Regions from separate parts of the Ensifer sp. 4252 genome, predicted to be linked through region 1. Evidence: predicted binding sites of a transcription regulator. Region 1 holds the regulator's gene; each other region holds the start of a gene.

Region 1 (9,759 bases):
GAAATCGAAGACCGTTTCGCTGTCCTTGGCCGAAAGAACGTCGGCAAGCTTGTGCATGTCCTTGCGGATCGCCGGGCCCTGCCCCACGAGGATCGCCTCGAAGGTCGCGGCGATTTCCAGACCACCGTAATTGATGAGCTTCAGCGCCTCCGCCACGCTGCCATTGGCAGCGGCTAGGACGCGCGCAGCATTTTCGCTCTCGAGATCGAAACCAAGATGCCCGAGCGCCTGGCGCAGCGCCGGGGGCTCCAACGGCTTCAGCCGCAGCGGCAGGCAGCGCGAGCGGATGGTCGGCAACAGCTTACCCGGCGCGTGCGTCAGCACCAGGAACAGCGACCGGCGCGGCGGCTCCTCGAGAATTTTCAGGATGGCGTTAGCGGCGTTCCGGTTGAGATCGTCGGCCGGGTCGATGATGACGATGCGCCAGTTGCCGGTACCGGATGTCTGCGAGAAGAACTTGCCGGCTCGCCGCACCTCGTCGACGGTGATCGCACCCTTGACCCTGCCCGTCTTTTCGTCGACCGGCCGCGTCAGATGCAGAAGATTGTGCGATGCGCCGGAGGCCAGTTGCCGGCCGACGATCGATGCCGGGTCGGGATCCCCGAGCCTTTCGGGTGCAGTCACCGGGTCCGGGTGATTGAGGATGTGGCTGGCGAAGCGAAACGCAAGCGTCGCCTTACCGATGCCCTCCGGCCCTTCGATGAGAATGGCGTGGTGCCCTTTGCCCGACCGGTAGCTCTGCGCCAGAAACGCTTCCGCCTGCTCATGGCCAAACAGCCGATCATTCTGGACCGGCGCGATCGCCCCTTCAAGCACACCTGGCGCTTCCGTCGTCATAGTGCGGACCCCGCATTCGAAGGCCCGGATACTTCGCCGTTCGCAAGCAAGCTCTCTAGCAGGCCAAGCACCTCTGCGGCTATCGCCTCGGCAGATTGCGTCGCATCGATAACCCGGCACCTGTCCGGATCCGCCCTTGCAATATCGAGGAAGGCCTCGCGCCGCTTTTCATGCGTCTCCAGCTCTTCCTTCTCGAAACGATCCGGGCTGTCGTCGCCGGCGCGGCGTTGGGCGCGCTCAAGACCGATATTCGCCGGCAGGTCGAAAATCACCGTCCGGTTCGGGACGACGCCATTGATGGCAACCCGCTCCAGCGTCTCGACGAAGGGCGGCTCCAGATTGCCTGTGATGCCCTGGTATACGCGCGACGAGTCCATGAACCGGTCGCAAAGCACGATCGTTCCCTTGGCCAGCGCCGGCCGGATGACCTCTTCGACATGGTCACTGCGCGCCGCCGCAAACAGAATGGCTTCCATTCGGACGCCGAAGGCTTCGGCCGCTCCCGAAAGCAGCACATGGCGCACCGCCTCGGCCCCGACCGACCCGCCCGGCTCGCGCGTCGTCAACACCTCGTGGCCGAGCGCACGCAGAGAATCGGCGAGCAAGCGCAACTGGGTCGACTTGCCGGCCCCTTCCCCGCCCTCGAATGTTACAAACAGACCTTTTGCCAGCGGCACAGTGCTTTCCTATATCGGCATGCGATTTGGCCCTGTTTAGCCGATTGGTCCATCCGATGAAACCGCCGGGACCGGTTTTGTTACAGCCAGAAGAAGAGCAGTTCCTGAAGAGCGTCGAGCGCGCGGCTTGCCAGCGTGCCTTGGCCCACCGCCCCCGCCGTCTTGACCGGAACCTCGCGCAGCAACCGCTCGCCGTTCCAGAGCCGGACCACGCCGACTTCGGCGCCAGCCTCCACTGGAGCCCGCAGCGGCCATCTGTAAACGACACGGGCCGTCAGGCGTTCCGGGTTGTTGACCGGCAACAGCACATCGACTGGCCCACCGGCTACGAGCGCCACATGCGAGGTTGCACCACCGTAGATGCTCGCCTCGCCGATCGCCTCGCCATCGGCAAAGATCCGCCGCTTTTCGAACGCCGTCATCGCCCAATCGAGCACCTTGCGGCTTTCCTCGATCCGTTCCTTATCGGTCTCCAGTCCGCCCATCGCGAGATAGACGCGACGGCCTCCGCGCTGCATCGAAGCGGCCAGAGAGAATCCGTAGCCCTCGGCAAAGCCGGTGGCGAGACCATCGACCCCGACCTTGGCCGCGATCAACGGGTTCTTGTTGCGTTGGAGGATCTTGTTCCATTCAAACTCAGGCTGGGCGTAAAGCCTGTAAAGATCTGGATGCGCCTCATGCAGGTGACGGGTCAGCGTCACCAGTTCGCTCATGGTGATCCAGTTCTGCGGATCAGGCAGGCCGGTGGCATTGCGGAATGTGGCAATGGGCATGCCGAGTGCGCGGGCCCGCGCCGTCATCTTTTCGGCAAAGGCGGTTTCGCTGCCGGCCATCCCCTCGCCGAGGATGATGCAGGCGTCATTGGCAAGCTGAACGGCCATCCCCTGGAGCAGATCGGCCACACGGATGCGTGACTTCAGCGCCGCAAACATCGTCGAGGTGCCGGATGGTGCGCCGCCCGTGCGCCAGGCGTGTTCGGAAACATCGAAGACAGTCTCGGCCGAAAGCTCGCCCTTGGCGATCGCCTCGCCCACGACTTCCATCGTCATCAGCTTGGCAAGCGAGGCGGGCGGGACGGGTTCGTTCTCGGCGCGGGAAAACAGGACGGTGCCAGTTTCGGCATCCACCAGCAGGATCTGCTTCGCCTTGGTGTCGAACGCCACCGGCGGCGTCTGCGCAGCGGCAGCCCCCGCAAACAACACCGAAAGGCCGAACGCGACCGAAAGCATCTTCAAGCGCATGGGAAACTCCGGTTTCCCATTGGGCATAGCAGCGTCGTCAGAATGGTACAACGTCCCGGGCTACCTGATCGAACCGGTTCTGCCTTGGCGTTTCGCATGGGCAACGATGGATTCAGGCGTAAGCGGATTGGTCTCGACCATGATCGCTTCAAATGGCGATTCTGCATCGCTTACCCGTACTTCCACATAGGCGGCCGCATAGGCCATGTTGCCGTCAGGCATCGGAATATACTCCGGCCGCTCGCGCGGTATCGGCCCGATGTCCGGCAGCATGACGAACTCGTTCAGCGACTGCGGCGCCGCAAACTGCGGAACGGGTGCCGCAAGCGCCGTCACCGAACCGCTGGTATCAAGCGACGATTTCGACGGAATGGTCAGCGTTCCCAACTGGTTGCGCATCGGCTCATTCGAGGCGACCATCACGCCGGTCGCGATCTGGCCTTCCGGCATGACGCCCGGGCTGCGATCGCCCTTCGTCACATAGGAGGCCATGAGATAGGGCATGTCGTTGCCTTCGAGGGGTGCGCGGCCGACATATTGCACCCGAACCTTGGCACTGCCCTTCTGCTTGATATCGAGCAGATCGGCTGTTTTCGACGACACGTCGATGATGCGGCCATATTCATAGGGACCGCGATCATTCACTCGCACGATGACGGACGTGCCGTTTTCGGTGTTGGTGACACGCGCATAGCTTGGCAGCGGAAAGGTCGGATGCGCGGCGGACAGATGAAGCTTGTCGTAGACTTCGCCATTGGCCGTCAGACGGCCATGAAAGGCCGAGCCGTACCAGGACGCGACACCGGTCTTGTTATAGCCGAAATCTTCCTTGGGTTGGTACCACTTGCCCTTGACCTGATAGGCCTTGCCGACCTGAAAGCGGCCGCCGCCTTTCGGGATATTCTTGCCGCTGGCGACACGGGGGCTCGCCTTCACGCCGTAAACCGACTCGGCAAAGTATTCTTTGCTTCTCGGCTTGCTCTTCTTGATACTGGACGTCGATCCGCAAGCCGCGAGCGTTGCGCAAAGCACGGGAACCGCCGCAAGGCGCAGTCCCTTGATCAGATATGCCGCATTTTTACTGGATGTCATCTGTCCCACAACATCATTCGAATAAGCCGTACTCGAAACCTTCCACTCTTGCCCCCAGCGGAAATCTCGGCGTCCCGAAACGGAACAGTCGATTAATCATGACAGCAACAAGGCAAAATTGCGAACCGACGAGCGGCCGATGGCTCGAAATCTCCAGTTATGGTTTACGAATGGTTACCCCGGCGAGATAAACAGCGGATGCGCGAAGAAAATCTTGCAGCCCAAGCATGTTAAATCTTGCAAAGCGGCAAGGCTTCGCGCAATAACGCCCTGCCCGGAGGAGTGGCCGAGCGGTTTAAGGCACCGGTCTTGAAAACCGGCGTGCGTGAAAGCGTACCGTGGGTTCGAATCCCACCTCCTCCGCCATTGCCTGTCTCATTTTTCACCACCCATTGTTGAGCTAGGTCGCCAAGTGAATGCTTTGGCGGCGAACGCATACAAGTTTTGCGAGCGCTCCCTTATATAGCCATAACATTGGCGCGCGCGCCTGCACGGCCGTAGCTCGGCCCGCTTGCCATGCCGGATGATTTAAGGGAAAGTCTGATTCCGGCCCATCGAGGCCTGGGCAATCTCCCAGAACTGGAGAAAACCATGCCTCTTAAATATCTGACGACAGCCGCTTTTCTCGCGCTTCTCACGCTTTCCGGATGCGCAAGCACCGGCGGCAGCAACACGACCTATGCGCAGTGGCAGGGCCCGTCGCCGGAACCCGATCCGTCTGCGGCAAGTCCCGGCGGCTTCCGTCTCAGCTACTGAGTTTCATGACAGCGGCGCGTAGTAAATATGACGCGCCATGGGCGCCGTTGCGCTTTTGACCTGCTGCATGATTTTCCCCTGTAGCACCCGGCTTCGAACGGGCATCTACGCACGCGATTGATCTGCAAATCATAATGCGTGCGGATGTGAATTGCGGCCCGCGCAGGGCCTTGCAGACATTTGCTTTCGCCGGCTTCAAGGCTGCGAAAGCACGCCTTCTGATCTGCTAGCCGAAACGAGGCAAGGTCTCCGGCTGCCTGACGCGATGTTGCATGCAAATCGCCTTGCATGCAATCGCAAGCATTGACTCCCTTTTCATTAGGGAGGCTTGATATAATGGTCATCCAACAGTCAAGGAACTGAGCGATGCCCACTTTCATCATCGAACGCGAGGTACCAGGAGCTGACAAGCTCAGTCATGACGACCTCTGCGCACTGTCGGCGAAATCCAATGCTGTCGTCGCCGATCTCGGCGTGCCATACACATGGATCACGAGCTATGTCGCCGGCGACAAGCTCTATTGCGTTCACGAAGCGCCGAGCGCCGACGTCGTTCGCGAACACGCCGAACGAGGCGGGTTTCCGGCCAACAGGATCACGGAAGTCGCCGCCGTGATTGGGCCTTCGACAGCATCTCAAGGGCGCGGCAAATAGCCGTATCGGTGTTATAATCACCACGGGCAGAAAATCGGCTTCATGCGGGCCCAAACCGCCCGCCCAGGCCAATGCTCCCCACGCACCGTCATTGACTTCCGGCGGTATCAATGCAGGCTAATCCGCCGGTCATTCGGCGCCCATGAGGGTTCCCCGGCACACCTTTTCAAGGAGACGATCATGGCAAAAGGTCAAGTGCGAAGTAACCGCGAGGTTAGAAAACCCAAAAAGGACAAGACCGTCAAAGCCGCCGTAACGACAGAAGGCTCACAGGTAAAGCTTGCAGGCAGCAGCTTCTCCCTCGGCAAGAAAGACAAGAAGTAGGACAGCCGCCTTTAACCTCTCGAACCAAATAGTCGGGAGAGTTTTGTCCTCGGCCAGTCGGACGAGGTGCGCACGTCTCCGCACACCCTGGCGACTGGCCCCCTGACCAAGAATAGATGCCAGCACGCTTGAACGTCGCCTGCCTCCGGATTTGCAAAGATCGTTGCGGGCGGCGGCGCTCGCCAAGCGTTTCCATTTCTGCTGCCAAGCCTGATCGGCCGTCGACACGCTGCATGTAGTAGACGTCGGAAGATCGAGAACGCCCTGTTCATGCAAATCTTTGTGCCTTCCCTGCCACAGCTTGAGCAGCAGTCTTCGCCTCTCGCAAAGAACTGTTGAACACGCCACAGTGCCCGGCATGCTTGCTGGACTTCGGAACGAAAGCACGGTTCACATCGTTAACCAAACTATCGCCGCCACCTCTGATCTAGTGGACGTTCACCGTGCTTGCAGCCTTGCTTATCGCCTCGATTATCGCATCGCCGAACATCGCCCTCAGCGCTGCCACGGTCGACGACCTGCAAGCCGATTTCGAAATGGCTGTACCCTGTCAACAGATCGACGGACGGAACGTTTGGAAAGGGGCGATCGCCTACTATATCCAGTCCTTCGTCTACCAAGGCGACACGCCGGTCGCGACCGACGCGGCCGACGCGGTACTGCCCGAGGACAACTCGGCGGAAACCGTCAAGGAGTTCGAGGACGCCTGCTCCGCCACACGGCCGGCCTGATTCACGCGTCCTTCACCTGATCGCCGATCGACTTCTGCCGATCCCGTGACGGCAGGCTATTTCCACTGGGTTCCATCGCCAGCGGCGCAACCATGCGGCGGCAGCCCGTTGCCAAACGTAAGCTTCAGCCGGTCACAACCCCATTGATTGAGCGGCCCGGGCATCGCCGCATTCAACGCGATTCCGACCTCATCGAACGGGCTTTGTTTATTGTCCACATATTGATACCAGCGGAATCCAAGCACCGCGGTCGCGGCGACAACGATCGTCAGAAAAATTCGAATCAGCTTCGTCATTAGACCCTCATTCCATAAACGGAAGGAGGCATAACAGCCTCGTGCGGCACGTACAGCGACGAGATCGCCGCTATGCACTCGATTGAACCAACATTCACGGAATTTTAGGCACTTGCGGAACACATATGGAACAGATAGTGTCTGTTCTTGATTTGTTTCACGCCTCTGGAGCGACTTGCCATGCTGACCCGCAAGCAACAGGAATTGCTTCTTTTCATCCATGAACGAATGAAGGAGTCCGGTGTACCGCCGTCCTTCGATGAGATGAAGGACGCACTCGACCTGGCATCGAAGTCGGGTATTCACCGGCTGATTACAGCACTCGAGGAACGCGGCTTCATTCGCCGTCTTCCCAACCGCGCCCGGGCGCTCGAAGTCATCAAGCTGCCGGAAGCCTATGCGGCAAGCGCCCAGCCCCGTCGCGGGTTTTCCCCAAGTGTCATCGAGGGAAGCCTTGGCAAACCTCCCGCCCCTGCCCCCGCCGCTGCGAAAACGACGCCGGTTGCCGACAACAGCTCCGTGTCGGTCCCGGTTATGGGGCGCATTGCCGCCGGTGTGCCGATCTCGGCGATACAGAACAACACCCACGACATTACCGTGCCGCTCGATATGATCGGCAGCGGCGAGCACTACGCCCTTGAAGTGAAGGGTGATTCGATGATCGAAGCCGGCATCTTCGATGGCGACACGGTGATCATCCGCAATGCCACCACAGCCAATCCCGGCGATATCATCGTGGCCCTTGTCGATGACGAGGAAGCGACCTTGAAGCGCTTCCGGCGCAAGGGCGCGTCGATTGCCCTCGAGGCGGCCAATCCGGCCTATGAGACGCGTATCTTCGGCCCCGATCGCGTCAAGATACAGGGCAAGCTCGTCGGCTTGATCCGCCGCTACCACTAGAGCGCTTTATCTTTAAACGGAAGCGATTCTGTTGGCTCAAAACGGCCGTTCCACACGAAGGATGGCGCAGAGCGATGCGGATCCATCGGGCAAGCCATCCGACACAGTGGGCGGCCGTTTTCAGTCAACCCGAAGGGCCGGATGAATTTCGGCCATTACCGGCGGCGGCCGTCTTGACCGCAGCCTCTGCTGCGCTCTTCGCCAGCCGCCTTGGTCCTGGCCGAAATTCCTTCCGGCAGAATGCTTCTGTTTAAAGATGAAGCGCTCTAGGCCCGTCTCACTCTAGCCGCCATCGTGCCGGTCAGCCGTCTTCTTGCTTCAACGTCTCGCCACCACAAGGTAGCGAGACGGAGATCGTCAGATCGAGCGTTTTCCAGGCTCGACAGATTTTACTCGTGTATCGAGTACTCGCCCAACTCGCAGAGATCCTGCGTGTCTTCAGTCGTGTCGAGACCGGAACCTTCTTCGAATTCAAAGCGCATGTCGTATTTGCAGACATCGCGTCCGTCGGCGATGGTAATTTCCATGCTTTCGCCCGGATTGAGCACCTGCCGCCCGAAGACGTCGTCCTCCCACTGATCAACACCGACCGGCGACGTGTAGAAGTTCGTCAAAACGACGTTCGTCTTGTTCTTCAGCTGAAAGACGAGATCCTCAGCGCTGGCGGTGGCCGTCGTTGCGGCAAGAATGGCAAGAGCAGTCAGGGCGATCTTACATTTCATTTTATGTCTTTTCCTCCATTGTCGGCTTTGTTTGATACTACCTATACGGGTCGCGCTGTCGGGATATTCATTCCCAGTACCGTCTAGAGACAATATTTTCAGCACTGACAATAGCGACCGGATCACCATTTCGGGGCGCGTCCTCGCAAGGCCATGTCGTTGGCGACTGCGAACGTTCAGAAACTGGCCGGCAAGGGTAGCCCGGCCGAATTGCGCTTTGAAAACAGTGGTTGGCGGCAATGTGGATAGCCTCGTTGCGCGTGTTGGACGCGCCGCATTGACCCGCCGCTTCTTGCCGCCACCTGCGTGCCGCAGCGTGTCCCGGCACGCCCACCGTTTCACTTGCAACAATCGGACCGCTATCGATGGAGAACCACTTTCGCCAGTCGGCCCTGCGCAGGCGCTGGCGGACTTGTTGCCTTCACCGCACGAGGGGCTAAAGCACGCCCTCGCCCGCCCCATTTACAGGCAACGCGCTCACATCGTCATTGACGCTCGCAACGAGCACACGGCCGCTGTACGCCACCGATGGCCCGTATTTCAACCGCCTTCGGATCAGCGCTCGCCTCCAACCCCGTCAACCTGCGGTCGCACCGTTGTCTTTCTTGGGTACGGACCTAGTTACCCATTTCATACCCATGAGAGGAACTGCTGAATGAACCGTAATGGGCTTTATCTGATCATTGCCGTGCTCGCCGTGGCCGTCATTGGTCTCGGCGCCTATGCCTACCGCGAGGAAACAAAACCGGCCGGTGTCGAGATCAAGATTGGCCAGGACGGCGTTTCCGTTCAGGAGAATTGAGCGCGATCTGGAATACTCTCAACAGGCGGTTTATCAGCCGCGAATTTGCGGCTGGGGGCGAATGCTGCTGGACGTTCGACGTCCCTATGTTCGCTCCTCGCGCGGATGGATGCGAACGGCCGTAGACTTTTTCTCCGCACGATCCGCTGGCGTAACGCTCGCGCGACAGCGTGCTGGCGCATGCATTAGTCACTTGGTTTGGGTATGTGCCCGATGTTCGACGGGACGCTTCGTACCCTGCCCCTGAGCCCAATCGGCCTGATGGCCCTACCACGGGCTATGTTTTGCGCCGTTTCACGCAGCATCAAGCTTGTCACGGACGGCACTCCTGGCGGAAAAGAGCGAAAGTCTGATACAGCCAACGGCCTCAACGAGAAGGCGGCCCTCTGGAATGAGCCAGCCCAAGAATGCGCTTGAGCACAAACAGCCCACCCCATACTAAAGCCCGTCAATTGCGCTTCAAAATCAGATGGATGATTCGATGAATCTCGACGTTCAGGACCTAGATGGAGCCTGCCACTGTGGAACGGTTCGCTTCAATGTGAAACTGAAGAACGGCCTCCGCACCGCCCGCCGCTGCACTTGCTCCTATTGCCAGTTGAAGGGCGCGGTTGCCGTCTCTGCCGCCAAGGACGGGGTCACGGTTCTCTCCGGAGGCGAGGCTCTTACCAAATATCAGTTCAACACGAAGGCAGCAGAGCATTATTTCTGCTCGAAGTGCGGCATC
Region 2 (9,759 bases), on a different contig from region 1:
TCTATGGCGACCAGCCGTCGGGCGCAGGACTGTTTGAAGATACGCCCTGCCACCCAGAAAGCCTCTACGGCGCCCTCAAGCTGGAAGCCGAAAGCGAACTCGCCAAGCTGGGAAACGACGAATTCGCGACGGTGAGCCTGCGTGTCACCGGCGTCTACGGCCCCTCTGGCAAAGGTGCCACTCACAAATGGCAGCCGCTTTTCGATGATTATCTATCCGGCCGACCGATTGCACCACGCGCCGGCACCGAAGTGCATGGTGACGATGTGGCCGCCGCCGTTCGCCTCACCCTCGAAGCACCGCTCGCCCACCTGACGAGCCGCGTGTTCAATGTCTCCGATGTGCTCGTCGACAACAGTGCCATTCTGGCAATGGTTCAGGATATTACCGGCTCCAAGCACGCCCTTCCGGGCTTAGCCACGCTAATCGCGTTCAACGCCATGAATACCGAGAAGATCCGGGCACTTGGCTGGCAGCCGGGCGGGCTGGAGCGATTGCAGGCAACGGTCAGAAGCCTGCTCGCCTGATGCTGCAAGCGCACCGGACAGCGTCACGCCCGTGCAAATTCAGAGCTTTAAAGAGCTTTAATGCACAGATTATTACCTTAGGTTGTCTCAGAATATCTGCGTTATGGTGGCTGCGCGGGCCGGTCTCGGTCTTCGCTCCACAGCTCAACCTACCGTCGATCGACGGCGCTTCGAAGGAAACCAAAAGATGCCTATCGAGACGTTGAATCCTGAAGTCTGGAAGCTTGTCGGCACTTTGAACGGTGAATGGAGAACGAACGGCGGCAAGGATTTTGGCTGGGGTACGGTCAAAACCTCATCGCAAACCCTGACCGCGAACGCCTTATTGTCTGTCTACAAGCTGATGCACGGCGACCAAAATCTGACGCGCGACTACTACCTCGTTGCCGGCGATGTCTACCACGGCATTCAGGGCTCGCCGTCCAACCCGTCGTCCAACTGGATCTCGGTCGGCTTTTATGCCAACCACATGACTCTGCGCATCGAGGCGACCTCGGCACAAGCGCGTCTCTTGACGTTCGGGCCGAACAGCACGGTCGAGCAGGCAACGATCAGCTTCTCGATCGGCGGCGAACTGAGCGCCGAGAATAGTTCGGAAGGCCCGAAGGCGGGCGCTTCGCTCAGCGCCAACGTCGGCGTCAGCTTCACCGCTTCAGAGGTCTCATTCGCGGCGCGCCCGGGATCGCGATCGATCGAGTGGCACACCAGCTTGCCGCATGTCGGCTGGGTGTCGTCGGGAATGCCGGCAAATCCCGGCCGCCCATCCTATGCCGGCTATATCTGGAACCCGGCCGTGATCATCGAGGTGCCGCAGGGCGTAGTACCCAATCTCAAAGGTCGCTTCGAGGTGGATTTCGAATACAACTGGACGCGCGGCATCCGAAAGCGGTCGTTCACCCCCGGCATCGACCTGATCTATCAATCCCTCACCAAGACCGCCGCCGACGATGTGCAGGAGGAACTGCCGCTTCCCACCATACTGGAGACGCTGCGCTCTCTCGCGGCGACAACCGGGCGGGACGGCAAGACTGATACCTTCCTGATGGCGCTGGAGCGCTCACGCGTCATCGATGCCGTGGGCGATAGCAATCTGGACCAGATTGTCATCGCACCGACCAACATGGCCATCCAGAACTATTTCGACAGCCACCCGCAAACCGCGCTGGAGGCCGTCTCGCCCCAGAACCAAAGCTGGCTCGACACCTGGATTGCCGAGCGGGTCATCAGCACCCCGGCCAACTCGATCGAGGTTGCCAAGCTCAGCACCTCAGTCAAGGGGATCGCGACGATGACAGGAGAATGGTTCGAGTGCGCCGATGGTCTGCTTCTGGTAACCGACACCTATGAAGTCGTGCCCGGCTTGCGCAGCGCCCTGCAAAATCTCTTGAGCAAAGCCGCCTGACCCTATTTGCTCGCGATACATGTAAACAGAAAGGCCCGGCGTCGCGCTCGACGCCGGGCCTTTCCTTCAGATCATGAGTCAAACCGGACCCATGGTCCCCCAACTCAAGCAACCGACAGCAGACCCATCACCGGCTCGATCCGCGCTTTCATCTGCTTTGCCGGTTTCTTATCCGCCGGAAGCACGAAGAGAAGGCTGTGCGAGACGACGATCGCGGCGGCCAGCAGCAGGCCATAGGCCATCAGGATCACCGTCATCGGAACGACGAAGTTGAGCTGTGGCAATGCGCCGAGCATCAGCGGCACGTACCAGGAGGTTGCCGATATGGCACCGGAGACGAGGAAGGTGCTGCGCTGTTTGGTCGACATGCCTTCCATCAGCGAACGGCCAATCTGCATCTTCACCTTCGGCAGGATCACCGCGTGGATGAATGCGCCGTTGATCGTCAGGATGGCGACAATGGACATTTTCGCCCAGACCTTTTCATTGCCGAGTTTGATCGGTTCGAAAAGGCCGTAATAGGCGAGGAAGCCGAAGCCCGTCACCCACAGAAGGATCAAGCCCCAATTGACGATCTTCGACCCGAAGTGGAACACCGCCCAGTGCTCCGGGGTCACCTTCCCCTTGATGAAGAACCTGACGATCATCAGATCGAGAACGGTTGCAGCCCCCAATCCCAGCGCCAAACCGATGAAATGGAGTATGCGTAGACCCGTCTTGAGCGCAGCGACGGGGTCGAGGCTCAGCGTATTGATCAAAGACATGAGACCCATTGAAGGTACCTTTTCGATATCGGCAGGATCACATGGGATTAGCGCCACCCCAAATGGCGCAGCCTACAAAGTTCCTTCAGACTGAATGAAATCGACGCTGAACTATAACCGCTTCTGTCTGTCCCGGGACCGCATGTGATACTGCTATGCCCTTAATCGCCCGGCGCCTTGTTACTGTCGAAATCGGCTGAAAACGCGGCATGGATGTGGCTAAAGTAAGAATACAATAAAGTAGACATACGTCATACACAGATATTCGACACCTGCCTCGGCGATATAGCCCGCTGCTTGAGCGGGCGCCGTCATTAGCCGATATCGATGGCAACGATTTCCGGCGGAGATCCGATCCGTATCGGCAAATTCGAAAGCCCCAATCCACCGGAGACGATCATGTGACGATCGTCTTCGACGATGTGGCCGTAGGCATAGCGGTTGCCGTATCGCGACGGAACAAGCGGCGCATAGCCCAGAATTCTCACTTGGCCACCGTGGGTATGACCGGCGAGCGTCAGTGAAACGCGACGGGGCACGTCGACGAAGATGTCCGGTTCATGCGCCATCAGGATGATCGGGTCGTCGCCGTCAATTCCGGCCAACGTGCCGGGCAGATCATCGAGCCCGGGGATCATGCCGGAGCCATCCGGAGCCGGATAGACGGGCTCGAGTTGATCCGCCAGGCCGGCAAGCCAGAAGGATCGTCCGTCCTTTTGGAGCCGCAGTGCACGATTGTCATAAACCGGGATGCCGACCCCGGCGAGCGCCCTGTGCGCCAGCGTCGGACTATGCCCGGCCCGACGGGCGACCGGATCGTTGAGCCAGTCGTGATTGCCCATGATCGCGTGGACGCCGAGCGGTGCCTTCAGCCGCGCCAATTCCTCGGCCCAACGGGCAGGTTCGACGAAGCCGGTCAAGCGCAGGCTGCTCATGTAGTCGCCGAGCAGGAGGATGATGTCGCCGTCAAGCGCACTCGCCTGATCGCAGATGCCGGCAATCCGGTGCACCGGCATCCAGGGCTCGCAGGCATGGATATCGGCCAGGACGACGACCCTGAGCTTGAGGCCCGGCGGCCAGTTGGCAGGCCGCAAAGCGTAGGACGTCACCAGCGGCCGCTGCAACGGCTCGACCCCCACGGCATAGGCGCTGGTGCCAAACCCAGCCATCACCAGCCCACCGAGAAGCTTGAGGAACCCGCGCCGTGCCAGCATTCACCCTTCCCTTCGATGGATGGACGTCAAGCCGCCTGCCACCTTCATCGCGGCAATGCAGGCAATGGAAGCGCTCGTCCAACGTCGACGGCCGGCGCTTCTCCTAGCGGATCATAGCCAGCACGCCGCCACGCCGAAATACGTCATTCGGCCGTCCGCCTAAGCCATGCGGCCGGGTTTCCCTCAACCGAGATCGATGACGACGATCTCCGGCGGCACGCCGAAGCGCACGGGCGCAATCGAGCAGCCGAGCCCGCCGGAAACGATCAGGCTGCGATCCCCTTCGACCATATGACCATAGGCATAACGATCGCCGAAACGGGACGGCACGACCGGAGAATGACCGAGAAAACGGACCTGCCCGCCATGGGTATGACCGGAGAGCGTCAGAGCGACGCGCGACGGCACTTTCGGAAAGATGTCCGGCTCATGGGCAAGCAGGATCACCGGCGCGTCGTCGCCGACCTGCGCCAGCGTGCCGTCGAGATCGTCGAGGCCCTGCATATGCGTGCGCATCCATTTCTTGCCCGGCACCAGGGCAAGCTGGTCTTCGAGGCCAGCAAGCCAGAAGCCGATCCCATCCTTTTCCAGGCGGATTGCGCGGTTGCTGTAGACGTTGATACCGACGTCGGCGAGCGCCTTGTGACCGAAGGTGAGACCACCGCTGTTCTTCTGCGCGGTCCTGTCCTCCCACCAGTCGTGATTGCCCATGATCGCATGCACGCCGAGCGGCGCCTCGAGCGTCGCAAGCGCCTTCGACCATTCGCTGGAATGCACGTAGCGCGTCACGAGGTTCATGCCGGCGGCATAGTCGCCGAGGAGGACGGTGATATCGCCGCCAAGCGCATTGGCCTGTCGGCAGATCGAAGCGATGCGATTGGCCGACATCCAGGGTTCGCAGGCGTGAATATCGGCAAGCGCCACCACCCGCAGCTTCAAGCCAGGTGTCCAGCCTGCAGGTGTGAGCGAATAGCGCGTTACGTTCAGCCGGGCGAGCGGCTCGATGGCAAAGGCGTAGCCGCCAAGTGCCGCCATACTGGCTATGCCGCCGCCGAGAAGCTTCAAGAGTCCGCGGCGGGTGATCATTCACTCGTCCTCGAGCGTCAGCCGGAACTGCGTCGCCTCAACCTCTTTCGGCGGATTGAGGCCGATATGCTTCCAGGCATTGGCGGTCAAAATTCGGCCGCGCGGCGTGCGCTGGATGAAGCCCTGCTGGATCAGATAGGGCTCGATGATGTCTTCGATCGCATCGCGCGGTTCGGAGAGCCCGGCGGCGATGGTCTCGATGCCGACAGGCCCACCAGCGAAATTCTGGGCGATCATGAAGAGATAGCGGCGGTCGAGCTGGTCGAGCCCCATATTGTCGACGAGCAGCCGCGTCAGCGCCTCATCGGCGATCTGCTTGGTCACCGCTTCGGCGCGCGCCACCTCGGCAAAATCGCGCACGCGACGAAGCAGCCGGCCGGCGATACGGGGCGTGCCGCGCGCGCGCCGCGCAATCTCGCGTGCACCGTCATCGGTCATGCCGAGGCCCATCAGCCGGGAACCGCGGCGCACGATCGATTCCAGTTCCTCGACCGTATAGAAATTGAGCCGCACCGGGATACCGAAACGGTCGCGCAGTGGCGTCGTCAGCAGGCCAAGGCGCGTGGTTGCGGCCACCAGCGTGAACTTCGACAGGTCGATTTTCACCGATCGCGCCGCCGGCCCCTCGCCGATGATGAGATCAAGCTGGAAATCTTCCATCGCCGGATAGAGGATTTCCTCGACCGCCGGGTTGAGACGATGGATTTCGTCGATGAACAGGACGTCGCGCTCTTCGAGATTGGTCAGAAGCGCTGCCAGGTCGCCGGCCTTGGCGATGACCGGGCCGGAGGTCGAGCGGAAGTTGACGCCCAACTCCTTGGCCATGATCTGTGCAAGCGTCGTCTTGCCGAGGCCGGGCGGTCCGACGAACAGCACGTGATCGAGCGCCTCGCCGCGGTTCTTCGCCGCTTCGATGAAGATCTTCAGGTTGGCGCGCGCTTCCGCCTGGCCGGTAAATTCGTCCAGCGACTGCGGACGCATGGTCGCATCGAGATCCTCGCCGCGCTTATCCGGCGTTATCAGGCGTGCGGCATCAGTCATCCATCCGTTCCAATCGATCGGGCATTCGTGTGCATGGTGTCAAAGAATATGGCCGTTTTGCATCGGCCGGCCCGACAACGCAAGCCGTCATCGCGCCAGTTCCTTGAGACCCAGCCGGATCAGCTTGGCGCTGTCGGCATCCTCGCCGCCATTCTTCAGCGCCGCGGCAACCGCGTTTGCAGCCTGATCGCGGGAATAGCCGAGATTGGTCAGCGCCGACACCGCGTCGGAAACCGGCGCCGAGGCAACACCCTCGCCAAGCTCCTGTTTGAGCCCGATCGAGCCGGACATTTCGCCGGCGAAGGCCGGCGCCTTGTTCTTCAGTTCGGTGACGATGCGTACGGCCACCTTCGGGCCGACGCCCGGCGCGCGCGACACCGAAGTCTTGTCCTGCAGCGCAATCGCATTTGCGAGCTCGCCCGGCGTCAGCGTCGACAGCAGAGCCAGCGCCACCTTGGAGCCCACGCCCTGAACGCTCTGCAACAGGCGGAACCACTCGCGCTCCAGAGCTGTCAGAAAGCCGAACAGCTTCAGCTGGTCCTCGCGCACATAGGTTTCGATAAACAGCACCGCCGCCTCTCCCCCCGACCCGAGCTTCGACAATGTGCGCGCCGAACAATGGGCGACATAGCCGACGCCATGCACGTCGAGAACGACATGATCCTCGCCGATTTCGTCGATAGTACCCTTCAATTTGCCGATCATGTGGCGTCGTCTCTCATGGATGGATTGCGGGATGATCGGACCGACCATCGGAAATTAACGGCACCAGCGCAACTACCCCATCAGGGCGGCAAGACGGCTGGTCACCGACAGCCGGTTGTGCGCATGGCAAATGGCGATCGCGAGCGCGTCGGCCGCATCGTTGCCCTTGAACTCGGCCTTCGGCATCAGGACCTTCAGCATCATGTGGATCTGCTGCTTTTCGCCGTGGCCGACACCGATGACGGCCTTCTTGACCGCGTTCGGCGCATATTCGGCAACCCTCAAGCCGGCGCGCGCCGGCACCAGCATGGCGATGCCGCGTGCCTGGCCGAGCTTCAGTGTCGCCGTCGCGTCCTTGTTGACGAAGGTCTGCTCCACAGCCGCCTCATGCGGCTGATAGCTGTGCACGACTTCGGCCAGGCCATCATGCAACTGGCAGAGACGCGAGGCGAGATCCATGTCGCCATCGGATGTCACCGTTCCGGACGCAACGAAGCGCAGCGAATTGCCAAGCGTTTCGATGATGCCCCAGCCGGTACGGCGAAGGCCCGGATCGATGCCGATGATGCGAATCGTGGTCTGCATGAAATTCACCCTATGCTGCGTGTCCGGACGCTGCCAGCAAAAAGTGAACAAAACAAAAACATCCACACGCGGCAAGCGCGGCGGCCGGAAATCTCGAGCGCTGCCCTTGGATTGAGGAATTTTGACCTTACATAGCCATTCAATCAATTTCGCTCAATAAAGGCCTTGCTCATGGCGACTTTCTCCGTCCTCGATCTCTCCCCGATCACCGAAGGCGGCAGCGTCGCCCAATCGCTCGAAAACTCAAGGCTCTTGGCGCAGGCGGCCGAAGAAAACGGCTACAAGCGCTTCTGGCTCGCGGAACACCACGGCATGAAGGGCATTGCCAGCGCTGCGACCTCGATCGTCATCTCCCATGTCGCCGCAGGAACGAAGACGATCCGCGTTGGCTCCGGCGGCATCATGCTGCCGAACCATTCGCCGCTGGTGATTGCCGAGCAGTTCGGGACGCTTGCCGCCCTCTATCCCGGCCGCATCGATCTTGGCCTTGGCCGTGCGCCCGGCACCGACATGCGCACTGCCCAAGCTCTGCGTCGCAACATGGAGGCGAGCGCCAACAACTTCCCCAACGACGTCGTCGAGCTGCAGGCGCTGCTCGGGCCGGTTGCCGAAAATCAGGCGATCATCGCGGTTCCCGGCGCCGATACCAATGTGCCGATCTGGCTGCTCGGTTCGAGCCACTACAGCGCGCACCTTGCCGGCATGCTCGGCCTGCCCTTCGCGTTTGCCTCGCATTTCGCGCCGGACATGCTGCTGTCGGCGCTTGAAATCTATCGCGAACGCTTCACGCCTTCTGTAACGCTGGCCAAACCGCACGTGATGGTCGGCGTCATGGGCGTGGCGGCTGCGACCGACGAGGAGGCGAACTATCTCTTCACGTCGATGCAGCAATCCTTCGTCGCCCTGCGTCGCAACGCCCGCGGCCGGTTCCCCGCACCCGTCGCGTCCATGGATGGCTTGTGGAGTTCGGATGAAAAGATCTTCGTCGACCACGCGATGTCCTATGCCATCGTCGGCGGACCGGAGACGATCCGCAGGAAGATCGAAACGTTCCTTGAGCAGACCAAGGCCGACGAACTGATCATCTCGATGCCGATCTTCGACATGGATGCCCGGCTCAAGTCGCTTCGGCTTTTCGCCAAGGCCCAGCAGCAGCTTTCAAAGGCAGCGTAGCCTCTCAGCCCTTCGCGGCCCGGAAAGCCGGCAGGATCTCGTCCATGCGATCGAAGAAACGATCCGGCCCGAGCGATTTCAGAAACGTCGGGTCGGCGTAGCCCCAGCCGACGGCTCCGGCGGCGATCCGCGCCTTGCGGGCGGCTTCGATGTCACGCGCCTCGTCGCCGATCGCGAGCATCCGCGACGGGTCGATGCCGGCAAACTTGACGACCTTCTTGAAATGCTGCGCCTTGCCGAACAGCGTGGCGCCGCATTCGAACAGGTCGATGGCAGAGGCGGTCTCGCCCAGCGCCTTGCGGATGGCTGCTTCGCCATTCGAACTGACGACCGCGACGCCGACGCTGGCCGACTTCAACCCCGTCAGCATGTCCGAAACGCCGGGGAAAAGCTGGATCGCCTGTGCCCGGGCGGCCATTTCCTTTCGCATGAAAGTGGCGATCTGCGGCAGTTTCCACATCGGCACGCCAAGATGCGCGATGATCTCGCGGCTGCCCATGGCACGCAGCCCCTTGAACTCCTCCACCGTGAGCTGTCGGAAGCCGAAATGTGCAGCGGCGAGGTTGCTCGCCGCCATGAACCACTCTGCCGTATCGGCGAGCGTGCCGTCGAAGTCGAAGATCGCGAACTCATACGTCATCGGTGACACCTACGGCATAATTCCTTTAACCGGAATCGATTCGAGGAGAAAATTATGCAGCAAGTCTAAAGCGTTACAGCGCCCTTTGCGCGTCATATTTGACCGGCGGCACCGTCAAAGAAAAACCCGCGCCCTGCCGGACACGGGTCGATCAAAACCTTCAAGACAGAAAGATCTGGGATCAGGCGGAAAGCTTCGCCATGACTTCGTCAGAAACTTCGAAGTTCGAATAAACGTTCTGCACGTCGTCGTCGTCTTCAAGGATGTCGATGAGCTTCATCAGCGACTGCGCCTTCTCCTCGTCAACAGGCACGGTGTTCTGGGCCTTCCAGATTGCGTTGACGGTTTCGGCTTCGCCGAGCGTGTCTTCGAGTGCCTTGGAGACTTCGCCGATCGCTTCGAAGCCGCAGATGATCGTGTGGCCGTCCTCGTCCGTGGTCACGTCGTCGGCACCGGCTTCGATTGCCGCGTCCATCACCTTGTCGGCGTCGCCGACTGAAAGCTTGTAGGTAATCTCGCCAACGCGATCGAACGAGAAGGAAACCGAACCGGTTTCACCAAGCGCGCCGCCGGCCTTGGTGAAGGTCGAGCGGACGTTGGAGGCGGTACGGTTGCGGTTGTC
Region 3 (9,759 bases), on a different contig from region 1:
TTTGTCGGCCGGCATGTCGCCGCAACGCTGCTGCGTCAGGGCTACGACGTGCGCGGGACGGTGCGCACGTTGGGGCGAACGCAGGAGATCGAGCGAGCGATACGTGGGGCCGGCGGAACAGAGGCCGGGCGGCTGACATTTGCCGCTGCCGATCTGCTCGGCGACGAGGGCTGGGCAGAGGCGTTTTCCGGTGCCGTCTATGCTATGCACACGGCCTCGCCTTTCCCTGCGAGCGTGCCCGGTGAGGAAGCCGATCTGATCGAGCCGGCGCGGAGCGGTACGCTGCGCGTATTGAAGGCTGCCCGCGCCGCCGCCGTCCGTCGGGTCGTGCTGACGTCGTCGATCGCAGCGGCGATCTATGGCGATGGCAGCGCACCCTTCACCGAGGAAAACTGGAGCGATCCGGAATCGCCCTTCGCTACGCCCTATTACCGATCTAAGACCTTTGCCGAACGCGCCGCCTGGGCCTATGCACGGGAGAGCGGGCTCGAACTCGCGGTGATCAATCCGTCGATGATCCTCGGTCCGCTGCTCGGCGGGGAAGTCGGGACCTCCGTCGGTGTCGTTCGCAACCTGTTGCGGGGCAAATATCCGGCCATGCCGAAATTCAGCGTTCCCATCGTCGACGTGCGCGATGTCGCCGATGCCCACCTACGTGCAATGACCGTCGCCGAAGCGGCCGGCGAGCGGTTTCTCATCGGCGGCGCGGCGCTGTCGCTGGCCGATATTTCTGCGGTACTGCGCCGGAGTTTCCCTGTTTATGCCGGCAAGTTGCCGAAGATCACCTTGCCAAACTGGATGGCTTTGATCGCCGCACGCTTCGATCCCGGGCTCCGCCTTGTCGTTCGAGAGCTTGGCCGCGATTCGCGTATCTCCAATGACAAGGCCCGTCGCATTCTCGGCTGGACGCCAAGAACCGAGGAGGAGGCGATCAAGGCGAGCGCCGAAAGCCTGATTGCAGCAGGTCTCGTCTGATTGCGTCAGTCGGTGAACCGCCGTGCCACCCAGGAATAGCCGTCCTCGATATAGTGAACCGGCTTGCTGACCAGGGTCTTCAGCTTCTCGCGGTCGGGGACGGCGCCGGAGAGAAACGCTAGCGCGCGCTTCGGCAGGTCCGGCTGCTCTTCTGCTGCCTGCGGCGCCGGCGTCTCGGACAGCGGAACGGCTACCTCCGGCTGGGCGTCATTGGTGGCGAGCCCGGGGCCGGAACTCTCGCAGACGGCAACGACCACGGGATAGTTGGCGTTGGAGAACCGCGGCAACTGTTTCTGCGAATCCGTATCGCATTGGGCAATCGAGGGCCATGTCCCGTCGACCGTCGAGATATATTGGCACTGGTTGACGTCGTGGTCACAGCCAAGAATGGTCATGACGATCAGGGCGGCTTTCATGGTCTGGCTGTATCCATTTGGGCTTCGATTGTACGCGTTCTGCGATCAACTTATGCCTGTGTGATTCTTCCGGAAATGGGGCAATGGCTTGAACGCGCGGAAACAATTTGTTTCGCCGCGTCATTCGGATTGATGGGGCAGGTCTGCTCCTTGCGCAATTTGACGTATTGGTTGCCCGTGCCCGAGGCGATAGTCTCACTTCAGAACCGCAAGCGACCCGAGCCATTGCCGAGGATGAAAATTGCCTGACGTCACGATCGCCGAAGAACTGCCGCGCCAGCCGGAAATCCTGCGCTTGCTGGAAATGTCGGACGCCTATGCCGCGTCGCTCTATCCTGCGGAAAGCAATCACCTTGTCGATGTGTCGACGCTGGAGCAGCCGGGCGTATCATTCTTCGTCGCGCGTTTTGATGGAGCTGCCGCCGGTTGCTGCGCGCTGGTCGAAGCCGGCGATGGCACGGCGGAGATCAAGCGCATGTTCGTCGATCCGGAAGCGCGGGGACTGAAGGTCGGGAAACGTCTGTTGCAGACAATCGAGGGGCACGGCGAGAGCCTCGGGCTTGATGTGATCCGGCTTGAAACCGGTATTCACCAGCCCGAAGCAATCGGGCTATACCGGGCGGCTGGATATGTCGAGCGCCCGCCCTTCGGCTGTTATCAGCCGGATCCGCTGAGCCTGTTCATGGAGAAGGCGTTGCGCGCGCCTGCCGATCTCAACCGATAATCGGCAGGACTTCATTGAAGATGCCTTGCCGATAAGCCGGAACCTGTAGTTACTGACGCCACATTCCGTGCCCGTTTGCTTGGAACAAGCGGGTGCCGCGACGTAGCAGCCGATCAGATGTCGAGATTATCGGCGAATACGGCCCGCTCCTGGATGAAGCGGAAACGTGCGTCGGCCTTGGTACCCATCAAGCTGTCGACGGCTTCGCGCGTGCCTTCGAAATCGACGTCGTCGATCTGGACCTTTAGCAGGGTGCGGAACTTCGGATCCATCGTCGTTTCCTTGAGCTGCGCCGGCAGCATTTCGCCCAGACCCTTGAAGCGGCCGACTTCGACCTTGCCGCGACCGTTGAACTCGGTGCGCATCAGTTCTTCGCGATGGGCGTCGTCGCGCGCATAGAGCGTCTTTGAGCCCTGGCTCAGGCGGTAGAGCGGCGGGACGGCGAGATAGAGGTGGCCGCCGCGGATAAGTTCCGGCATTTCCTGATAGAAGAAGGTGATTAGCAACGAGGCGATGTGCGCGCCGTCGACATCGGCGTCGGTCATGACGACGATGCGTTCGTAGCGCAGGTCTTCCTCGCGGTATTTGCTGCGCGTGCCGCAGCCGAGCGCCTGGATCAGGTCGCCGATCTGCTGGTTGGCACCCTGCTTTTCCCGGCCGGCACTGGCGACGTTGAGGATCTTGCCGCGAAGCGGCAGGATGGCCTGGTTCGCGCGGTTGCGCGCCTGCTTGGCCGAGCCGCCAGCTGAGTCGCCTTCGACGATAAAGAGTTCGGCACCTTCGGCAGTGTTCTGCGAGCAGTCGGCAAGCTTGCCGGGCAGGCGCAGCTTGCGCACTGCGGTCTTGCGGTTGACTTCCTTTTCCTTGCGGCGACGGACGCGTTCGTCGGCGCGCTCGATCACCCATTCGAGCAGCTTTGCCGCCTCGGCCGGGTTGTCGGCGAGATAATGGTCGAAAGGATCGCGCAAGGCGTTTTCGACGATGCGCTGTGCTTCGACGGTCGCGAGCTTGTCCTTCGTCTGGCCGACGAATTCCGGCTCGCGGATGAAGACTGAGAGCATGCCGGCGGCCGAAATCATCACGTCATCGGTGGTGATGATCGCGGCGCGCTTGTTCTGCGTCAGTTCGGCGTAGTTCTTCAGACCCTTGGTGAGCGCGATCCGGAAGCCCGCCTCGTGCGTTCCGCCTTCGGGCGTCGGAATGGTATTGCAATAGGAATGGACTTGCTGGTCGCCACCGTACCAGGTGACGGCCCATTCGAGTGAGCCGTGGCCGTTCGACTTCTCGGACTTGCCCGCAAAGATCTCGCGGGTGACCGTGAACTCCTTGCCGAGCGTTGCGGCCAGATAGTCCTTCAGACCGCCGGGGAAGTGGAAGACGGCTCGGTCCGGAATCTCGGAGCCTTCCAACAGCAACGACGGATCGCATGACCAGCGGATTTCGACGCCGCCGAAGAGATAAGCCTTCGAGCGCGCCATGCGGAACAGCCGCGCCGGCTCGAAGCGAGCATGCGGTCCGAAGATCTGCGGATCGGGATGAAAACGAACCCGCGTTCCGCGCCGATTGTGGACGTCGCCCAGTTCTTCCAGGCCGCCTTGCGGCACGCCGCGCGAAAAGCGCTGGCGATAAAGCTTTCGGTTTCTGGCAACCTCGACTTCGAGGTCGTCCGACAGCGCGTTGACGACGGAGACGCCGACGCCGTGCAGACCGCCGGAGGTCTCGTACGCCTTGCCGTCGAACTTGCCGCCGGCATGCAGAACCGTCATGACGACTTCGAGCGTCGACTTGCCCGGGAATTTGGGATGGTTTTCGACCGGAATGCCGCGGCCGTTGTCGGTTACCGACAGATAGCCGTCGGCGTCGAGGTGGACTTCGATGAAGTTGGCGTGCCCCGCTACCGCTTCGTCCATCGAGTTGTCGATGACTTCCGCGAAGAGATGGTGCAGCGCCTTTTCATCGGTGCCGCCGATATACATGCCCGGACGCCGGCGGACAGGTTCCAGCCCCTCCAGCACCTCGATCGCCGAAGCATCATAGTCGCCGCTATCGCTGCCTTTGGGAGCAGGGCGCGGTTCTTCCCGCGGAGCCGGCGCCGTTCGCGCAACAGGCGCGGCGTCTGCCACAACGGGCTTCGGTTGTTCGGGCATTGCGGAGAAGAGGTCGTTATTGTCGTCCATTGGGCGTTTAGATCATTCCTGTCGTGCGGAGGTGCGGAAGGCCATAGCAAGACCGAGGTCTTGTCGCCATCCCCAGTCATTCGAATCACCCGAATTCTGCCAGAGTCTTGCCGTTTGTGCGAACAAAAGGAGAATAGCGGTGCCGGATGCCTGCAAAATAAAGCCCCGTGTCTGCGTCTGTCACCGACTGTTGCTTTGGCTCCAGGCTGATGGCAAGGCTTTGCCGCGAACCAGGGAGCCCTTCGTTGTCCGTGTCCACAGCTCATTTTTGCTTTCGCCGGCTTGCCGCCATTTTTCTGTCCGTCGGCCTTTTTGCAGGCTCGATCGTTTGCGTCGAGGCGCAGGTGCTGAAGCCCTACAAGGACGATCTGTTTTCCTACGGCAAGGTCCTGGAAGAAAGCGACGGCGGTGACTACCGCGTCGTCGACTATCAGGAACTGCGCGACATCAATGAGCGCGACGAAATTCCGGAGCGGCGGGTCAAGCGTGCCTTCGTCTCGCGGGGCGTCAACAGTGAACAGGTCAACGAGACGCTCGATGTCGGCGGACGCTCGCTCGATGTGACACGCGTCGGCCGGGAGCGCGGCGCTGCATTCACTGTGATTTTCATCCATGGGCGCGGTGGGGACCGGCGCCTCGGCGCCAACGATTTTTCCTTCGGCGGTAACTTCAACCGGCTGAAGAACCTCGCGGTTGCCAATGGTGGCGCTTATTACGCACCGAGCGTGCGGTCCTTCGATGCCGCCGGGGCAGCCGACGTTACGGGCCTGGTCAAACTTGCTGCCGAGCGCTCCGGCGGGCGGCCGGTCGTGCTGGCTTGCGCTTCCATGGGGAGTTTCATCTGCTGGGGTGTGTCCCGTGACGCGGAGGCAGTGACGGCGCTTGGCGGCATAATGATCATGGGCGGCGTTGCCGATCCAGATTTTATCAGGAGCGCTGCCTACAAGGCGAAGCTGCCGATATTCTTCAGTCATGGCAGCCGGGATAGTGTCTATCCGGCCGAGAGCCAGAAGGCGCTCTACAGCGCGTTGAAAGGGCAGGGGTATCCGGCCCGCTTCGTGCTCTTTGATACCGGATCACATGGAACGCCGGTCCGCATGACCGACTGGCGGGACGCCTTGAACTGGATTGGCAAGCGCTGACGCGTACCGTTCGATGCTCGGCATTTGTTAACCAGACCGGCAATTTGCGGGTGCAGACCGTCCGCTTGTTTCCACCTTTGAAAGTGATCGGCGCGATGATCCTCGGCAGATATTGCTGGGGTATATTTCATGGATGTGCGTACCGAAACACGGCAGGTTCCGCTGTGTGTCGACCTGGACGGCACATTGCTGGCCGCCGATACGCTGTGGGAAGGCGCTGCGATCATTCTGTTGCGCAATCCGCTGATGCTCTTCCCGATGCTCATGTGGCTGTGGCAGGGCAAGGCGCGCCTGAAACATGAGGTCGCCTTGCGCTCCGGACGCATGGCGGCGGACTGGCCGTACCGCCAGGCTGTCCTGGCTCGACTGGCTGCGGAAAAGGTTGACGGGCGCGACATCGTGTTGGTCACCGGTGCGGCACCTTCCGTCGCCCAAGAGGTCGCAGCGCATGTCGGGCTCTTCTCTTCGATCATGCATTCGTCGGACACGCTCAATCTGACGAGCAGCCGAAAGCGTGATGCGATGGTGCAACGGTTCGGCGAAGGCGGTTTCGACTATATGGGCAACAGTCGTGACGATATCGCCGTGTTTGAGGTCTCGCGCCGGGCGATCGTCGTGGCTCCCGATGCGGCAACGGAGAAATGGCGCCGCAACCACGATGCCGAAAAGCTCGATACCGGCAAGGTGAGCATGCTTGCCCCGCTGAAATCGATCCGCGTCCATCAGTGGGCGAAGAACGTGTTGATCGGCGTGCCGATGATCCTCAATCACGAGGTTCTGCATCTGGATGCGCTGTTGAGTGTTATCATCGCATTCTTCGCGTTCAGCTTCCTGGCCTCCGCCGTCTATGTCATCAACGACCTCTCCGATCTGGCGAATGACCGGCGCCACGCGAAGAAGCGCCACCGGCCGCTTGCCAGCGGCCAGATGTCGGTGCCGACGGCATTGGTGCTGGTCGTCTGCCTGATCCTGGCCTCGGTGTCGCTGACCTTTCTCCTTCCTTGGAAGTTTGCAGGCGTGCTGGCGTTTTATGCCTGTGCCACGACGGCCTACACCTTTGTGCTCAAGCGCAAGCTTCTCGTCGACGTCTTCACGCTTGCCGGCCTCTACACGACCCGTATCGTTGCCGGTGCGGCGGCGACCGGAACGGAACTTTCCTTCTGGCTGGTGTCGTTCGCGATCTTCTTCTTCCTCAGCCTGGCTCTGGTGAAGCGTTACGTCGAGCTGCATGAATTCGAGGACAAGGACGGCGGTGCCGTTCCCGGGCGCGGCTATCTCGCTGTTGATTTCGAGATGGTCGGGCAGGCAGGTGTGGCCTCCGCATTCACTTCCGCTCTGGTGCTTGCGCTTTACGTGCACAGCAAGGAACTGCAGGAAATGTACACGACGCCGTGGGCATTATGGCCGCTCTGCCCGTTGGTGCTCTATATGCTGTTGCGGATCTGGATGCTGGCGCGCCGTGGCATGCTGCACGAGGATCCCGTGGTCTTCATCATGCGCGATTGGCGCAGCCAGCTGACCATGCTGATTGGGGCGTTACTTATTCTTTTCGGAGCCGTCGGGCCGCAATGAACACGCAAGACTACGAAAGCTGGGGCCGGCTCGACCGTCGGCCACGGCAGGGCATTTCACCTGACGACTACGAAGATCGCATCGGCTCTATCGAGCCGGATGCCTTCCTGCCGTTCGGCAACGGCCGCAGCTACGGCGACAGCTGCCATAACGATCGCGGCATGCTGATCGACAACCGTCGACACGCGCGCATAATCGCGTTCGATCCGGGCACAGGGATGATGACCTGCGAAGCGGGTGTTACGCTTGGCGACGTTCTGGCCCGCGCCATTCCGCACCGCTTCTTTCTTCCCGTGACGCCAGGCACGGCCTTCGTCACCGTTGGTGGCGCGCTTGCCAACGATGTTCACGGCAAGAACCACCATGCCCGCGGTACCTTCGGCAATCATGTGACTGGCTTTACGCTGCTGCGTTCCAATGGTGAGCACCTGGTCTGCACTCCGGCGGAGAACCCGGACCTGTTTTCAGCCACGATCGGCGGAATGGGGCTGACGGGTCTGGTCCTGACCGTCAGTCTTCGGCTCAGCAAGGTACCGTCGCCGCATGTGCAACAGCATGCGATCCGCTTCGACAATCTCGACGAGTATTTTGGGCTGGTCGATCGCGTGGATGAAGAACACGAGTATTCCGTCGCCTGGATCGACCAGCTTGCCACCGGCCGGCGTATGGGCCGTGGCATTCTGCTGGCCGGCGATCATGCTGATGGGTCCTGCGAGTTTCCCGATATGCCGAAGGGAATGAAGCTCTCGGTGCCGTTCTCACCGCCCTTCAACCTTCTCAATTCGGCGACGCTCAAGGCCTTCAACGAATACTATTTCCGCAAGGAAAAGCCCGGCGAGACCATTTCGACGGTGCCGTGGACGTCTTATTTCTATCCGCTCGACGCCGTCGGCGCGTGGAACAGGCTTTATGGCCCGAGAGGGCTCTATCAGCACCAAAGCGTCTATCCCTCTGAGAATGCGCGGGAGATCACCGCGATGCTGATGGACGCCGCACGGCGTGCCGGACACGCATCTTTCCTCACCGTCCTGAAGCGCTTCGGGGATGTCGCCTCGCGCGGTCTCCTGTCGTTTCCGCGACCTGGTTTTACTTTGACGCTCGACTTCGCCAATCAGGGTGAACGGACAGTAAAGCTGCTGGACCGCCTCGACGCGATCGTTGTCGAGGCCGGAGGCGCGATAAATCCCTACAAGGATGCCCGCATGAGCCCGCAAGTCTTTGAAAAGTCGTTCAGTTCCTGGAGATCGCTTGAGGCGTTGCGCGATCCGGCGTTGGTGTCGAACTTCTGGCGCCGCACGGCGCTGGCTTTGCCAAAATGAGAATGCAGACAATTTGATTAAATTAAATACGCGAACTTCACTGAATATGCGTCTCTCGCGTGTAGGTACATTCCCGGGGCTGGGAGTAAAACTATGAAATATATTCCATTCATTCTCTTCACTGTGCTGACCAATGCGGCGGCACAACTGATGTTGAAGCAGGGCATGATGTCGCTCGGGCCGATCTCGATGACGGCGGAGACGGCCATCGTCCGCCTGTTCCAGATCATTTTCAATCCTTGGGTTTTCGCGGGTCTCGCGACCTTCGCCATCTCCATGGCTTCGCATCTCTATGTGCTGTCGAAGGTAGAGCTTTCCTTCGCCTATCCGTTCCTGAGCCTGGCTTACGTGGCGGTTGCGATCTTCGCCTACTTTGTCTTCCGCGAGGACCTCAATGCCTGGCGCATCGCCGGCATCGCGCTGATTTGCGTCGGAACGGTCCTGATCGCCCAGTCGGGCATGTCATCCCATAACGACGAAAAGCCGGCCGATACGGCTGGCGCAAGAACAGCAGATTTCGGGAGCGAGTCATGAAGCATATTATTTTTGGTGGCGACGGTTTCGTCGGCCGACATCTGGCGCAGCGCCTCGTTCAGGATGGCGAGGAGGTCGTGGTCGCCGATATCGTCAAGTCCGATCTGCCGCACTACAATCGCGCCCGCTTCGTCCATTGCGACGTGACGCAGATGAGCGATGTGCTGAAGGTCGGTATCGGCCCGGACGACATGGTCTACAACATGGCGGCCAAGATGCTGTCGCCGTTGCAGATCCGTTCGAAGCGTTGGGATTTCTTCTGGCCCGTCAACTACTACGGTGCCGAGAACATCATGAAGGGGATGGGCGCAGCCAATGCGTCGCGCCTCGTTCAGTTCACCACGGACATGATCTACGGTCACACAGTGCAGTCGCCGCAGACCGAGGACCATCCGGCAAAGCCGCTCGGCGAATACGGCAAGTCGAAGTGGGCGACCGAACAGCTGGCCATGCAATGGCGCAAGCAGGGCATGAACATCTCGATTTTCAGGCCGCGCCTGATCATCGGTCCCGGACGCCTCGGTATTCTCGAAAAGCTGTTCAAGCTGATCGATATGAACCTACCGGTTCCGATGATTGGCTCGGGCAAGGTACCGTATCAGTTCATCTCGGTCTTCGATTGCGCTGAAGCCGCACGGCTTGCCTGGAAGGGTGGCGTACACAACGAGGCCTACAATCTCGGCTCCGACAATCCGCCGTCGGTGCGAGCGTTGCTCAGCAACCTGATCAAGCACGCTGGCTCAAAGTCCTTCCTGCTGCCGACGCCGGCCTTCGCGGTGAAGCAGACGCTGGCGCTGTTTGACCTCATCAACAAGCCGATCATGGATCCGGAGCAATACCTGATTGCCGACGAGCTATGCGTACGCGAGACGGGCAAGCTGAAGCATCAGCTCGGCTGGC

What was found. The regulator LexA, encoded in region 1, represses DNA repair genes until DNA is damaged. The targets are predictions, from matches to a motif close to TGTTCNNNNTGTGTTCNG.
Region 2: the regulator LexA is predicted to act here: its motif matches at 7,368-7,385, upstream of ruvC (crossover junction endodeoxyribonuclease RuvC).
Region 3: the regulator LexA is predicted to act here: its motif matches at 4,411-4,428, upstream of parE (DNA topoisomerase IV subunit B).

What each region holds. Positions count from the first base shown of each region.
Region 1 covers NZ_JBNDIU010000018.1:54,900-64,658, forward strand. The annotation lists gene ABIE33_RS26230 (DNA polymerase III subunit delta') at 1-837, opposite strand, end outside; gene tmk (dTMP kinase) at 834-1,514, opposite strand; gene ABIE33_RS26240 (D-alanyl-D-alanine carboxypeptidase family protein) at 1,595-2,755, opposite strand; gene ABIE33_RS26245 (septal ring lytic transglycosylase RlpA family protein) at 2,816-3,847, opposite strand; tRNA gene ABIE33_RS26250 (tRNA-Ser) at 4,124-4,213, shown strand; gene ABIE33_RS26255 (hypothetical protein) at 4,439-4,603, shown strand; gene ABIE33_RS26260 (DUF4242 domain-containing protein) at 4,970-5,257, shown strand; gene ABIE33_RS26265 (hypothetical protein) at 5,438-5,581, shown strand; gene ABIE33_RS26270 (hypothetical protein) at 6,025-6,312, shown strand; gene ABIE33_RS26275 (hypothetical protein) at 6,369-6,608, opposite strand; gene lexA (transcriptional repressor LexA) at 6,789-7,508, shown strand; gene ABIE33_RS26285 (hypothetical protein) at 7,898-8,230, opposite strand; gene ABIE33_RS26290 (hypothetical protein) at 8,886-9,032, shown strand; gene ABIE33_RS26295 (GFA family protein) at 9,514-9,759, shown strand, end outside.
Region 2 covers NZ_JBNDIU010000003.1:260,835-270,593, reverse strand. The annotation lists gene ABIE33_RS10285 (NAD-dependent epimerase/dehydratase family protein) at 1-527, shown strand, start outside; gene ABIE33_RS10280 (hypothetical protein) at 715-1,929, shown strand; gene ABIE33_RS10275 (hypothetical protein) at 2,034-2,693, opposite strand; gene ABIE33_RS10270 (metallophosphoesterase) at 3,008-3,907, opposite strand; gene ABIE33_RS10265 (metallophosphoesterase) at 4,091-4,993, opposite strand; gene ruvB (Holliday junction branch migration DNA helicase RuvB) at 4,994-6,034, opposite strand; gene ruvA (Holliday junction branch migration protein RuvA) at 6,122-6,739, opposite strand; gene ruvC (crossover junction endodeoxyribonuclease RuvC) at 6,812-7,324, opposite strand; gene ABIE33_RS10245 (LLM class flavin-dependent oxidoreductase) at 7,496-8,497, shown strand; gene ABIE33_RS10240 (HAD hydrolase-like protein) at 8,502-9,137, opposite strand; gene ABIE33_RS10235 (YebC/PmpR family DNA-binding transcriptional regulator) at 9,319-9,759, opposite strand, start outside.
Region 3 covers NZ_JBNDIU010000001.1:156,203-165,961, reverse strand. The annotation lists gene ABIE33_RS00775 (NAD-dependent epimerase/dehydratase family protein) at 1-975, shown strand, start outside; gene ABIE33_RS00770 (hypothetical protein) at 981-1,391, opposite strand; gene ABIE33_RS00765 (GNAT family N-acetyltransferase) at 1,633-2,115, shown strand; gene parE (DNA topoisomerase IV subunit B) at 2,229-4,292, opposite strand; gene ABIE33_RS00755 (alpha/beta hydrolase) at 4,502-5,434, shown strand; gene ABIE33_RS00750 (UbiA family prenyltransferase) at 5,564-7,006, shown strand; gene ABIE33_RS00745 (FAD-binding oxidoreductase) at 7,003-8,325, shown strand; gene ABIE33_RS00740 (transporter) at 8,419-8,859, shown strand; gene ABIE33_RS00735 (NAD-dependent epimerase/dehydratase family protein) at 8,856-9,759, shown strand, end outside.